DNA from 3 places in the Xenorhabdus budapestensis genome. Region 2 is predicted to be linked to each of the others. Evidence: predicted binding sites of a transcription regulator. Region 2 holds the regulator's gene; each other region holds the start of a gene.
What was found. Region 2 encodes Fur, which represses iron uptake genes when iron is present. Its sites were predicted from a motif close to ATAATAATGAGAACNACTATCAA; they were not measured.
Positions count from the first base shown of each region.

Region 1: feoA (ferrous iron transporter A) is a predicted target of Fur. The motif match lies at 1,920-1,942, and genes of this name have one in related genera.
Region 3: ftnA (non-heme ferritin) is a predicted target of Fur. The motif match lies at 2,122-2,144, and genes of this name have one in related genera.

Region 1 is NZ_CP072455.1:192,593-197,313, reverse strand. Features, by position in the region: gene HGO23_RS00785 (Tex family protein) at 1-788, shown strand, start outside; gene HGO23_RS00780 (hypothetical protein) at 1,130-1,654, shown strand; gene feoA (ferrous iron transporter A) at 1,971-2,201, shown strand; gene feoB (Fe(2+) transporter permease subunit FeoB) at 2,266-4,578, shown strand; gene HGO23_RS00765 (FeoC-like transcriptional regulator) at 4,587-4,721, shown strand, end outside.
Region 2 is NZ_CP072455.1:3,135,543-3,140,263, reverse strand. Features, by position in the region: gene HGO23_RS13615 (beta-N-acetylhexosaminidase) at 106-2,799, shown strand; gene fur (ferric iron uptake transcriptional regulator) at 2,915-3,364, opposite strand; gene fldA (flavodoxin FldA) at 3,571-4,104, opposite strand; gene ybfE (LexA regulated protein) at 4,279-4,569, opposite strand.
Region 3 is NZ_CP072455.1:1,943,512-1,948,232, forward strand. Features, by position in the region: gene HGO23_RS08830 (YoaH family protein) at 55-237, shown strand; gene yebF (protein YebF) at 340-711, shown strand; gene pip (prolyl aminopeptidase) at 791-1,744, shown strand; gene HGO23_RS08845 (DNA polymerase III subunit theta) at 1,792-2,022, opposite strand; gene ftnA (non-heme ferritin) at 2,334-2,837, shown strand; gene yobA (CopC domain-containing protein YobA) at 3,056-3,442, shown strand; gene copD (copper homeostasis membrane protein CopD) at 3,442-4,401, shown strand; gene HGO23_RS08865 (YebY family protein) at 4,544-4,721, shown strand, end outside.

The DNA.
Region 1 (4,721 bases), 1.4 Mb from region 2:
ATTGGCGTGATGAGAATGGTCGTTTCAACAACCGTGGAGAATTGTTGAAAGTTCAACGCCTTGGGCCAAAATCCTTCCTGCAATGTGCGGGCTTCCTGCGTATTAATCAGGGCGATAACCCGCTGGATGCTTCCACCGTTCACCCTGAAGCCTATCCGGTCGTTGAAAAAATTCTGACAATAACAGAACAGACTTTGCCGGAACTGATGGGCAACCCAGCCGCTCTGCGCAGTTTGAAGGCTCAGGATTTCACAACTGAAAAATTCGGTATTCCGACAGTAACCGATATCCTGAAAGAGTTGGAAAAACCCGGTCGTGATCCACGCCCTGAGTTCAAAACAGCCACTTTCGCCGACGGTGTTGAAACAATGAATGACCTGCAAGCAGGTATGATTCTGGAAGGCACTGTCACCAATGTCACCAACTTCGGTGCTTTCGTTGACATTGGCGTGCATCAGGATGGATTAGTGCACATTTCTTCCCTATCCGATCGCTTTGTGGAAGATCCACACACCATCGTGAAAACAGGTGATATCGTGAAAGTCAAAGTGATGGATGTTGACCTGAACCGTAAACGTATTGCACTAACGATGCGCCTTGATGAACAACCAGGTGAAGCACCAGCTCGCCGTGGCAACACTCAGGAAGGCAATCGCCATGAACATAACAGCAATGAACGCAGCAAAAATGGCAAAGGTCGCCATAACTTCCGTTCATCAAACTCTGCACCATTGACCAACAATATCATGAGTGATGCATTGGCCGCCGCCTTTGATAAAAAACGTTAATTTCTTTCTATAAATCATTTCCTGAACTGGCCCGAAAGGGTCAGTTTATTCTGGTAGATAAGACGAATTTTAATTAATGTAATCTTATTTCTATTTCTGAAAATATTTCTCAATCATATACATAAAAAAACATAACCTTCGTTATGATGATTTTTTTATTGGTAATGTAATAAATTTAAATAAGTGATAACGGCTGACGTCCCTCATTAATAACTCGTATAATTCATCCCGCAATATATTTAATAATAAATATATTTCATAATAACACATACCATAATAATGGTAATTTATTTAATAAAATTAAAAACATAGCAAAAATTTAAATTGTTAAGGAATAATTTATGAATAAATATGTCCAAAGCAGTTTTGACTTACTCAGCAATATAAGATTTTTCAACCTTGCCACTAACGATCCAGACGCAGAATCAGTTTGGTCATCAACGCTCTTTTATATTCCTAAATACAATCCATTAAGTTTAATTTGGTACTCAAAACAAGATACCCGACACTCTCAGGAGCTGTGCATGAACCCTTGTGTCAGCGGTACAATATACAGCAGCATCACCATGCCGGACTCAACGCTGATACTCGCAGGCTCTCAATTTATTGGCCATGCTTATCAAGTCCCCGACGACGAATTACAAGAAACATATGACTACTTCTTCCTGAAAACTTATCCAGATGAGAATATCAGAAAGAAAAAATCCCGCCCTATCACTGATTATTATGGTAATGCGATACGCCGTTTCTACGAATTGAAAATTGAAGCATGGTGGGTATATGACTCAACACTTTGGAGTGACCACCAGGATGATGCCCGTGTTCCGGTGCCATTAAGTGACCTGCTTCATCCACCAAAAAATTAATGAATAAAACAAAATACATTTAAAAAATTCATATAAAAAATAAATATCAACAAGCTCCATTTCTTATTGGAGCTTGTTATTAGCTCCCCTTATACATTCTTTACATAACTTTAATTTCAATAAAATCACCATTAATCTGATTAATATCAATTTATTCCATCATCATTCGTGATAGACACATAGTATTGGTATTGCATATTATTCTCATTAGTACTTTAATTCAAAATAATTAATGTACTTTTTTCTTGTGAATTTTACTTTATTGAGGATAATAATTCTCATAATCACTACCTTTCTAATTTTAACGGAGTGTTATATGTTATTGACTCCAAATCAAAGCTATAAAATTCTGGGATTCTTTCCGCAGATAAATCCAGCATACAGACAGAAGTTATTGTCTCTGGGAATGTTGCCCGGCTCCACATTTCAGGTCATCCGGGTAGCCCCCTTGGGCGATCCTATTCAAATAGAAACACGCAGAGTTAATCTTATCCTCCGTAAAAAAGACTTAGCATTCCTCACATTAGCAGTAAATCCAGCAGAATGAAGTCTAAGTTCAGTCCAGGCTGAATGTAATGACGTGCAATATTCCTGAGCAGTAAAAAAATATGATGAAGCAATTAACTATAGGTTTGATCGGTAATCCCAACTCTGGGAAAACCACTTTATTTAACCAACTTACAGGCTCCCGACAACGAGTCGGCAACTGGTCTGGGGTTACGGTTGAACGTAAGACCGGGCATTTTTCCACCCAAAACCATCAAATAGACCTTGTAGACCTTCCCGGTACTTATTCTCTTACTACCATTTCTGAACAAACTTCGATTGACGAACAAATTGCCTGCCACTATATACTGAGTAGTGAAGCCGATATGTTTATCAACGTCGTTGATGCTTCGAATCTGGAACGCAATCTCTATCTTTCGCTGCAACTTATCGAGCTTGGTATTCCCTGTATTGTTGCCCTGAATATGTTGGACATCGCCAAAAGCCAACATATCAACATTGATATCGCGACACTGAAACAGCACCTTGGCTGTCCGGTAATTCCGCTCATTTCTACCCGTTCTACAGGGATAGAAGCTCTGAAAGATGCTATTGACCAATATCAACAAACTCTTCGGCCAGTGTTGGTTGATTACCCTAAAACTTTATGGCAGGAAGTCGATCTCCTTGTCGGCCAGATCTCAGAGAAATTCAATCCACAACAACGTCGTTGGCTCAGCTTACAGGTACTGGAAGGAGATATTTACAGTTTTGCACGTTCGGGGCTGACTCAGGAGCAACTGACTGAAAGTAAAACTCGCCTGCAACAACAACAAATTGAAGAGCCGGAGCTTATTATTGCTGATGCCCGCTATCAAACGATTAACGCACTGTGTATGGCAGTCACTGATATCCACTCCGCAATTCCCAATAAACTGACTCAGACGATGGATAGAATTATCCTCAATCGCTGGCTGGGTGTACCTATCTTTCTGTTTGTCATGTACCTCATGTTCGTACTGGCGATTAATATTGGTGGTGCCTTACAACCCATCTTTGATGGTGCTTCTTCCACTATTTTTATCGATGGTATGCAATGGCTCGGCCATACACTCCACTTCCCCGGCTGGCTGACGATTTTCCTTGCGCAGGGCATCGGTGGTGGTATCAATACCATGCTGCCATTGGTTCCGCAGATCGGCATGATGTACCTGTTTCTTTCTTTCCTTGAAGACTCTGGCTATATGGCTCGGGCAGCATTTGTGATGGACAGATTGATGCAGTCCTTGGGATTGCCGGGTAAATCCTTCGTTCCATTGATTGTCGGCTTTGGTTGTAACGTCCCTGCCGTGATGGGTTCCAGAACGCTGGATGCGCCACGCGAAAGACTGATTACTATCATGATGGCACCATTTATGTCCTGTGGTGCTCGGTTGGCTATTTTCGCCGTCTTCGCCGCAGCCTTCTTTAATAAACATGGCGCAAGTATCGTCTTTTCTCTGTATATCCTCGGTATTGTCGTTGCTATCCTGACAGGCTTGCTGCTTAAATTCACCATAATGCGTGGCGAAGCATCACCTTTTGTCATGGAGCTGCCGGTATACCATGTTCCCCATGCCAAGACCCTGCTAATCCAGACCTGGCAACGTCTGAAAGGATTTGTGATCCGTGCGGGTAAAGTGATTGTCGCCGCCAGTATGCTTATCGGCGCTCTCAATAGTTTTTCTTTCTCTGGCAAGACCGTAGACAATATCAACGAATCTGCTCTGGCATCAGTCAGTAAAGTCATCACTCCGATCCTTCAGCCTATCGGTGTACATGCTGATAACTGGCAGGCAACCGTCGGCCTGATCACGGGAGCAATGGCAAAAGAGGTCGTTGTCGGTACACTGAATACGCTTTATACCGCTGAAAATATCACTAAACAGCCATTCAATCCGGATGAATTCAATTTACTGGATGAACTGAAAGGTTCAGTGACAGAAACATGGGATAGTCTGAAAGAGGCATTGACTCTCAGCGCTCTGTCTAACCCTATTGAGGCCAGCAAAGGCGATGGCGATATGGACAGTAGCTCTATGGGAGTGATGAGCGTTAAATTTGGTTCAACTATCGCAGCCTATAGTTACCTGATTTTTGTTCTGTTATACGTTCCCTGCGTTTCTGTCATGGGAGCTATTGCCCGTGAGACCAGCCGTGGCTGGATGACTTTTTCCATTCTATGGGGATTAAACGTCGCCTATTCTCTGGCTGCACTATTCTATCAGGTCGCGACGTTTTCTGCACATCCGCAAAGCAGCTTGCTCACTATTTTGGCTGTCATTCTGTTTAATATATTCGTCCTTATCGGTTTACGTCGCGCACGCAGCAAAGTCACAATTGCACTCAGTAGTACCAAAGACCGGAGCTGCGAATGTTCCGGCGGTAGCTGTCACTAGGAGCCATTATGATTAGCCTGTTGCAAATCCGGGATACCGTTGCCCTTAATGGACGTACCGACGTAAGATCGTTGAGCCATCAGCTTTCAGCACCACAGTCCACGGTTGAAGCCATGCTCAAGCAGCTGGTGACAATGGGTAAA
Region 2 (4,721 bases):
ATTTCGCATTGATACTATGTTGTAACCGTTGTACAAAATCGTTTTGTGATATCAAAAACAGCCTTCTGTTCTGGGCGAAAATGAGAAACTCGGACGAGGTCATTAATGAAAAGCATTAAATTACACACTTTAGCAGCAATTATCATGGCGGCAGGGTTCACGGCAGGTACTTATGCGGAAAATATTCATGCGGAAATGACATCACAGCAGATAGTGGATTCACTTAGTCAGTTAAACGTGAATTTCAGCATCGTAGACAACCAGGCCGGATCACATGGGACTGACTGTGCCATTTTAGGTGCAAATGGGGCCGCTTGTAATCGGGTTAATATCACATTGACCAATGGCGATCAGGCAATTGATTCTGCGGATTGGGCACTCTATTTTCATAGCATTCGCCAAATTCTGAAAGTTAATAATGAGCAATACAAAATCACGCATATCACAGGTGACTTGTATAAATTAGAACCGACAGAAAAGTTCAGAGGGATCAAGGCTAAAGAAAAGGTTTCACTGCCAATTATTGGTGAATACTGGCAGATTTATAGTACAGATTTTATGCCACGCTGGTATGCCACTTCAGGTGATGCTGTTCCCAAGGTACTGACTAATACTGATACTGAGGATCTGAGTGCATTTTTATCTGATTTTAAAGGGGAGCAGTGGAAACGAACTACAGCGGATAACAATATCCTGATGACACCCGAAAGCCGTTTTGAGAAAAACAGCCAGGTGTCATTAATTGATGAGGATAAACTGCGTGGGCAAATTATCCCGACGCCCAGAAAATTGTCCATTCATTCACAGGATGTCAACTTATCTCATGGAGTGAGGTTAGAACTGGGAGGATTGAGTGACGCTTCAATTCGGATTATTCGAGAGCGTTTTGCTGACTATAACATTAAGTTAACCGATAGCGGTTATCGGATTGCGACTCAGATTAATGCTAACAAATTTACCGGTGATTGGCGGGTTAAAGGGGCTTATTCCCTGAATATCACTACTAAGGGAGCACAAATTGTTGCTTTTGATGAATCCGGTGTATTTTATGGCCTGCAATCACTGTTTTCCCTGCTTCCGGCCAATGGTGTACCGAAAATAGCCACATTAACAGCAAAAGATGCCCCCAAATTTGAATATCGAGGTATGTTTCTTGATGTCGGACGGAATTTCCATAGTAAAGAAGCTGTCTTGCGTCTGCTCGATCAAATGGCGGCTTATAAACTGAATAAATTCCATTTCCATTTGAGTGATGATGAAGGCTGGCGTCTGGAAATTCCTGGTTTACCGGAATTAACAGAAATCGGCAGCAAACGTTGCCATGATTTAACTGAGACGCAATGTTTGTTACCACAATTAGGCTCAGGGCCAGCAAGTAATAATATGGGCAGTGGCTATTTTAGCCGTCAGGATTACATTGATATCTTGAAATATGCTAAGGCTCGTCAGATAGAGGTGATCCCGGAAATTGATATTCCGGCCCATTCCCGTGCAGCGGTAGTGTCTATGGAAGCCCGCTATAAAAAATTGGTGGCAGAAGGAAAGGTACAGGAAGCCAATGAGTACCGTTTGCTCGACCCGACGGATACCTCAAATACGACATCTGTACAGTTTTACGATCGCCATAGCTATTTGAACCCGTGCATGGATTCTTCCAAACGTTTTGTTGACAAAGTCATCAGTGAAATCGTTGCTATGCACAAAGAAGCCGGAACATCACTGAGAACATGGCATTTTGGCGGTGATGAAGCGAAAAATATTCGTTTGGGGTCGGGTTATCAGGACAAAGATGGTCCAATTGAACCGGGTAAAGGGATCATAAATAAAAAAATTGAGGACAAACCATGGGCAAAATCTCAGGTTTGTCAAAAAATGATTGCGAATGGCACCATCAAAGATGTTGATGAGCTGGCCAGTTATTTCGCGATTGAAGTTAGTAAGATTGTCAATGCTCATGGTATTGAGGCGATGCAGTCATGGCAGGATGGTCTGAAACATGCGAAATCGGTGAAAGACTTTGCTACTCAGTACGTTACGGTGAACTTTTGGGATACGCTGTATTGGGGAGGTTACGATTCCGTTAATGACTGGGCAAACAAGGGCTATCGTGTCGTTGTTTCCAGCCCTGATTATGTTTATCTGGATATGCCGTACGAAGTTAATCCGAAGGAGCGGGGCTATTATTGGGCGTCTCGTTTTAATGATGAAGCCAAAATCTTCAGTTTTGCACCAAATAATATGCCACAAAATGCCGAGACTTCGGTGGATATCAATGGCAACTATTTCAATACCACCAGTAATAAACGTTGGCCGGGGGCGTATGGCTTGTCAGGGCTATCATGGAGCGAAACGGTGCGTACTGATGAGCAAATGGAATATATGATTTATCCGCGTTTGCTGTCGCTGGCGGAACGTGCATGGCATCAGGCTGGATGGGAACAGAATTACCAGCAGGGCAGGGAATATAAAGGCGGAGTCACACGGTATGTTGAAATCGATAAACTCAATAATGATTGGCGTCGTTTTGCCAATTTAATGGGGCAACGTGAAATGGCAAAACTGGATAAGGCACATGTTGCATATCGATTACCAATACCGGGCGCAAGGATTGTGTCAGGGACATTGGAAGCGAACATTGCTTTGCCCGGGCTGGCAATTCAGTATTCGTTGAATGATGGAAAAACCTGGGAAATTTATGATGACAGACAAAGACCATATGTCGAAGGTAATGTGAAAGTCCGTTCTGTTAGCACTGATGGTAAGCGTTTCAGCCGAATTGAAGATGTATATCAAAAATAATCGCCTGTAAAAAAGCAACCTGCCGATTAGCTTTGGCTAATCGGCAGCAGCTTCTTTTGACAAGAGCCGATATCAAAAGTGAGCAGTATGTATCACTTCTTATCGTGCCTTCTTATCATGCTTTCTCATCATGTAACGTACTATCTTTACGGCAATCACCTGTAGTACAGTGACCATACAAATAGAGACTATGATTTGACAACTTGATTCCATGACGTGCAGCAATATCCTTCTGACGTTCTTCAATGGACTCATCGCTGAACTCGATCACTTTGCCGCAGTCGAGACAAATCAGATGGTCATGGTGATGTTGCTGAGTGAGTTCAAAAACCGATTTACCGCCTTCAAAATTGTGGCGAGTGACAATGCCGGCATCATCGAACTGGTTCAACACGCGATAGACAGTGGCGAGGCCAATCTCTTCACCGATATCAATCAGTTTTTTGTAGAGATCTTCCGCACTGACATGATGGCATTCTGGGACCTGTAGCACTTCCAGAATTTTCAGGCGAGGAAGTGTTACTTTAAGTCCAGCATTTTTTAATGCTTTATTGTTGTCGGTCATGCGGATTTAGTCCTGTAACTTGAGTTTAGTGAACTTGTGATACTTGGGGTATCGTGAGAGAATCATGATTCAGCTTCATGCTGTAGATTATAGGCATGGATACTGAAAATGAAAACCATGCCCACTTCGCTATCATGACACATATTTCAAGAATTATCCCGTGCAAAAGGCATTTGTTTCCTTACATACACAGAGGAGATCTTTTATTATGCGCCGAGGATTTCTGACAGGCTCATTTCAGCCTTAATCTGCTGTACCCAAGCATCAACACGCTCTTCGGTTAATTCTGGTTGGCGATCTTCATCAATAGCAAGGCCAATGAAGTGATTATCATCAGCCATACCTTTAGATACTTCAAAGTGATACCCTTCAGTTGGCCAGTGACCGACAATAATTGCACCACGAGGTTCAATAATATCGCGGATGGTGCCCATAGCGTCACAGAAGTATTCTGCATAATCTTCCTGATCACCACAACCGAACAGGGCAACTAACTTTCCTTCAAAATTGATCTCTTCCAGAGTCGGGAAGAAATCATCCCAGTCACATTGAGCTTCGCCGTAGTACCAGGTTGGAATGCCTAGCAGCAGGATATCGAAGGCGTCAAGATCTTCCTTGCTGCTTTTGGCAATATCGTGAACTTCCGCAACATCAGCACCGCCCAGTTTTTCTTGGATCATTTTGGCAATGTTCTCTGTGTTGCCAGTGTCGCTGCCGAAGAATATACCTATTATTGCCATAAAGTAGATTAACCTCTTGTTCTATTAGTGTATTAAATCCATACACGTCACGCTGAAATCAGCAGGAAAAATATCAGTTTTATTAAAATGAAAAACGTTATTTTGACCAAACATCAGTGACAAGTCTGTCAGATTTGTGTGGTGACACCGCTTCACTCTGTTGAATTAAAGCCGTTAATTGGCAAGGTGATTATCTGTTGCCAGTTGAGCCAGCAACATCTGTTCAATTAATTCACTGCGGCTGATATTGCGCTGTTTTGCCAGATGGTTGAGAGCACCAACAGCATCTTCATTGAGTTTTAGTTCCACCCGACGCAGTCCTTTGACTTTATCCCGGCGCAACTGGTTGCGTTTATTGATCCTAAGCTGTTCATCTCTGGACAGCGGATTTGTTTTAGGTCGCCCTGGCCTGCGTTCATCTGCGAACAAATCCAGTGTGGTGCGATCAGTTTGTTCTTTTGCCATAAATTCGATTGATAAAGGGCGTGTACCAATAATATAGCGGGCAATGATACCTTAGCTGGACGCGTGTCGCTACTGGTTGATGGGGGAGATTGTTGGTTGATAAGAGGGATTGTCGGGTTCAGTCATAATTCAGACCTAATAATGTAGGGAAA
Region 3 (4,721 bases), 1.2 Mb from region 2:
GGTATATAATCACAGCTTGTCGCTAATTATTGTTGTATATTTGAGGTTAAAGGTATGTTTTCAGGTATGCCAGCGTTGTCCCATGAAGAGCAGCAGGTCGCAGTAGAGAGGATCCATCAACTTATTTCTGAAGGGATGGGAAGTGGAGAAGCCATTGCTATTGTTGCTCAGGAGCTGCGGGAAAAGTATCAGGATAAAGAACAGACCCATGTTTTATTTGAGGATGATGTAAAATAGCAGCAACGCATTTTAAACAAAACTCACATAATTACTTTCTATTACATGTTAGTTTAACCCAACATTTAATCCATATGAATTGGATGGTAATAGGAGGTAAGTATGAAGACAAATCAATTTGCTCATCGTACTGGGTTATTGAGTGTAGCTGCTGCGTTTTTCCTTTCGTTTGCTGCGTCAGCCGCTGAAAATGATCATGTGGCTAAATTTGTTTCCTGTAAAAACCTGACTAAAGATCAAATCGCAGCACAAGTTAAGCGAGACTTTTTACAAAATCGACTTAATCATTGGGATAAAGACAGACAACAACTGGGCACAGGAAAAACCGTCGCATGGGTAAATGTCAATGATATTATTGATGATAAAGATGCGTTACAAGTTCCACTTATTGTTCGGGGTTCCAAAAAAGACAAAAGTTACAATGTCACAATTGATTGTCAAAAAGAGACTATCAGTTATAGTGAAGTTAAGTAAACAAATTGCCATGCCAGATTCAAATATATTCGGGATACTGAAAATGTATCCCGTTTTATTTAATGAGTGAGGGCTTTTTATGACGGAACCACGAAAACTTTATCCAGCTTATGACGCATATAAAACCGGATATCTGGATACTGGGGACGGACACCAAATTTACTGGGAGCTTTGCGGTAATCCTGAAGGTAAACCTGCGATATTTATCCACGGAGGGCCCGGAGGAGGAATAGCAAATTATCATCGGCAGTTATTCGATCCGGAGCATTATCATGTCATGTTATTTGATCAACGTGGCTGTGGCCGTTCCAAACCTCATGCAAGTCTTGAAAATAATACAACATGGCACCTGATTGATGATATTGAACGCTTACGTAAGCTGATGAGGGTTGATAAGTGGCTGGTTTTTGGTGGCTCATGGGGGTCAACTTTATCCCTGGCTTATGCGCAAAAACATCCGAGTTCTGTATCAGAATTGGTATTAAGGGGAATATTTTTACTCCGGCCTCAAGAGTTGCAATGGTATTATCAGGGAGGTGCTGCCCGGTTTTTTCCGGAAAAGTGGGGGCGTACACTTTCTCTTCTTTCTGAAGAAGAACGTACTGATATGATAAAGGCTTACAACAAACGTCTCACGAGTAATGACCCCGCAGTGCAGTTGGAAGCTGCCCGTTTATGGAGTATTTGGGAAGGGGAAACTGTCACACTATTACCTTCTGTGCATGCAGATTCATTCGCAGAAGAACAGTTTGCGTTGGCGTTTGCACGTATTGAAAACCATTATTTTATCAATAACGGTTTTATGGATGAGACACAGCAGTTATTAGATCATATTGACGTTATCAGGCATATTCCAGCAGTCATCATTCATGGGCGTTATGATATGGCATGCCAGTTACAGAATGCCTGGGATCTGGCGAAATCGTGGCCGGAGGCAGAATTTTATATTGTAGAAGGTGCAGGTCATTCTTTTGATGAACCGGGAATTTTGCATCAATTAATTGATGCAACTGATAAATTTATTGGGAAATAGGTAGGATAACCACTCGCTTATGCGGTGGTTACCTTTTTTATTCATATTTAACGGTTTTTGGGCTCATAAGGTAAGCGAGAAAAATATCTCGATTGTTGGCGATAGTAGTTCAATCGTTGTTGAAAATATTCCCGCAGGTGTTGTGGTTGGGTGTGTTCAACAGTGTCTGGAACGACAGGCATATTATAGCGCTCTTTAAATGCAACCCCTGATGCCGCCAGATCAACATTGACCTTATCCATCTCATCTTTAGATAACTTGGCTAAGTTATGCTCCATCATTTCCTCTCCAAAAGTACTATGTGTCTTCAGAAGATAAAATTAATTGAGTCTTCTTTATTTGGCAAGTCATTATTTGCATAATAAAACACCTCTTAAATATTAATAATATCAATTCTCATTTTGATTAAATATTTAATCAAATAAAATTGATTCTTATTTTCTTATATTTAATGAGATTTATTCTTTCTATAAAATAAAAATAATTCCTTAAATATCAATATATTATTTTTTTAAAATTTATCTTTGTTTTATTGGTTTTTAATAGGCATAATATGCAGCAATTAATAAAATGTTAGGAGGGTGGGCTAATGTTAAAACAAGAAATGATTACGAAATTAAATGAGCAATTAAATCTGGAGTTTTATTCTGCCAATTTGTACCTACAAATGAGTGCATGGTGTAGTGAGAAAGGTTACGAAGGTGCGGCTGCATTTCTGAAAACCCATTCAGGAGAAGAAATGCAACATATGCAGCGTTTATTTGATTATTTGGGCGATACAGGAGCAATGCCTGTACTGGGTGCTATTCAGGCTCCACCTGTTGAATTTAATTCTATTTCTGATGTGTTCAATCAAACCTATGAACACGAAAAACTGATCACAGAAGAGATCAATAAACTGGCTCACTTAGCGATGACAACCCAGGATTACTCTACTTTTAACTTCTTACAGTGGTATGTGGCTGAACAACACGAAGAAGAAAAATTATTCAAATCTATCTTAGATAAACTGGATATGGTGGGTGAGAGTGGTAAGTCTTTATTTTTACTGGATAAAGATTTGAAAGGATTATCGGTTCCAGCTCATGCTTAAGAGAGCACTAAAATAAATTAATCTGCATTATTTTTACCGTAATTCCTGTTTTTTGCTTATTTTTAAGCAGGAGTTACGGTTTTTTGTTTTATCTCCTATTTTTGTTTTTTGCGCAGTGTTTCACAGGTCAGGATTTTCACCACGGATTAAATTTATCGTTTGTTATAAAATCCCCTTTAAGCATAAAAATTCATCTGTATATTAAAGGGTTATTTATCATGTCTATTTTTAACATCCGTTCATTCTGGAGCAATCTGTCTGCTTTGGTTGTTCTGTTTGTCGGTATGTCCTGCCAACAGGCTTTAGCTCATGCTCACTTGAAAGATCAGACTCCGGCAGAAAATACAACGGTGGAAGCTGCACCACAAGCTATAACTCTGAGTTTCTCAGAGCGCATTGAACTTGGATTCAGCAAAGTAAAATTAATTGGCCCAGAAAAAAAAGAGATTAAAACAGGTAAGCTAGCACTTGATCCTGCGACTAAAACGAAACTAATCCTGCCTGTAGAGGATAAACTGGCAGCAGGGGAATATCGTGTTGACTGGAGTGTTCTTTCTGTCGACGGTCATAAGACGAAGGGTGTTTACAACTTTACTGTAAAATAATGATTTCACTTGAGGCGTTATACGTACTCTGCCGTTTCTTGCATTTTGTGGTAGTTATGCTGATGTTTGGGTTCAGCTTGTTTACTACCATACTTGCTTCAGGCCATTTTTTAGTTTTGATTAAAAAACGGTTGAGAGTCGGCCTGGCGATTAGCACGGTATTGGCTTTTATTACCTCAATGATCTGGTTTATTGTACAGGCAGGGTTGATGGGGGATGGCTGGCACGACGTTTATCAACTTGAAATATGGCAGGCAGTGTTAACAACTTCTTTTGGTAAAGTATGGCAATGGCAATTATTGGTTGCTGCACTTGCTGTTGGGGGAATATTCTTTTTACGTACTAATGTTGGAGATTCTAAAACAAAGAATTTCTTATTATTAGGCTGTTCTGTCGTTTTGCTTTCAAGTCATGCTTTCATTGGTCATGTCACTATGTATGAAGGGAAGCTTGGTTTGCTGCTTCAGGTAAATCAGATTGTTCATTTGCTTAGTGCAGGCTATTGGTTCGGAGGGCTATGGCCTTTTTTACTATGTCTGCAATTCTTGCGGCTAAAAGATATTTCCAAACCAAACTCAGCCTTTCACCAGATAGATAGCTGCAATATGGAGAATAGCTTGTATGATGAAAGTGTAGTTGCAATGAGGCGATTTTCTGACTATGGGCACGTAGCCGTTTTTTTGGTGATCGTTACAGGAATTGTAAGCAGTGCCATTTTAATTCCTGGTTGGCTAACTTTTGATGCTCCTGCTTCCGAATATCAATCAATGCTATGGCTGAAAATCATACTCGTTACAGCTATGGTTCTTTTGGCCTTAATCAATCGCTACATTCTGGTGCCCAAATTAAAGCAGAAAGGGCGTTATGAATTACTGATGATGAACAGTTGGTTGGAAATCATTCTTGGAACTGCTGCTCTATTGTGTGTTGCTATCTTTGCGACAGAGTCTCCTGTGTGACCCTTGAATAGTTGGTATGAGCTTAGATACGTCTATGGTTTTTAAGTTATGACCAATAAGGCTGCAATTTGTAAGACGATGGGTATATAAACAAGAAAAAGGGCGGTAGAATTCAGCTTGTATGTTTATCAGGAGGATGATGATGAAACGAGTATTTTGGTTTTTATCTTTTTTATTTTTCTCTTTCCAAGGGATTGCTGCTCCAATACAAACCATCAGTAAATTACAGTTCGGGAAACAATGGGCTTTTTCTCGCGAAGAGGTTATGCTTGATTGCCGCTCAGGAGGTGCGCTGTTTGTGATCAATCCTAGTACGCTTA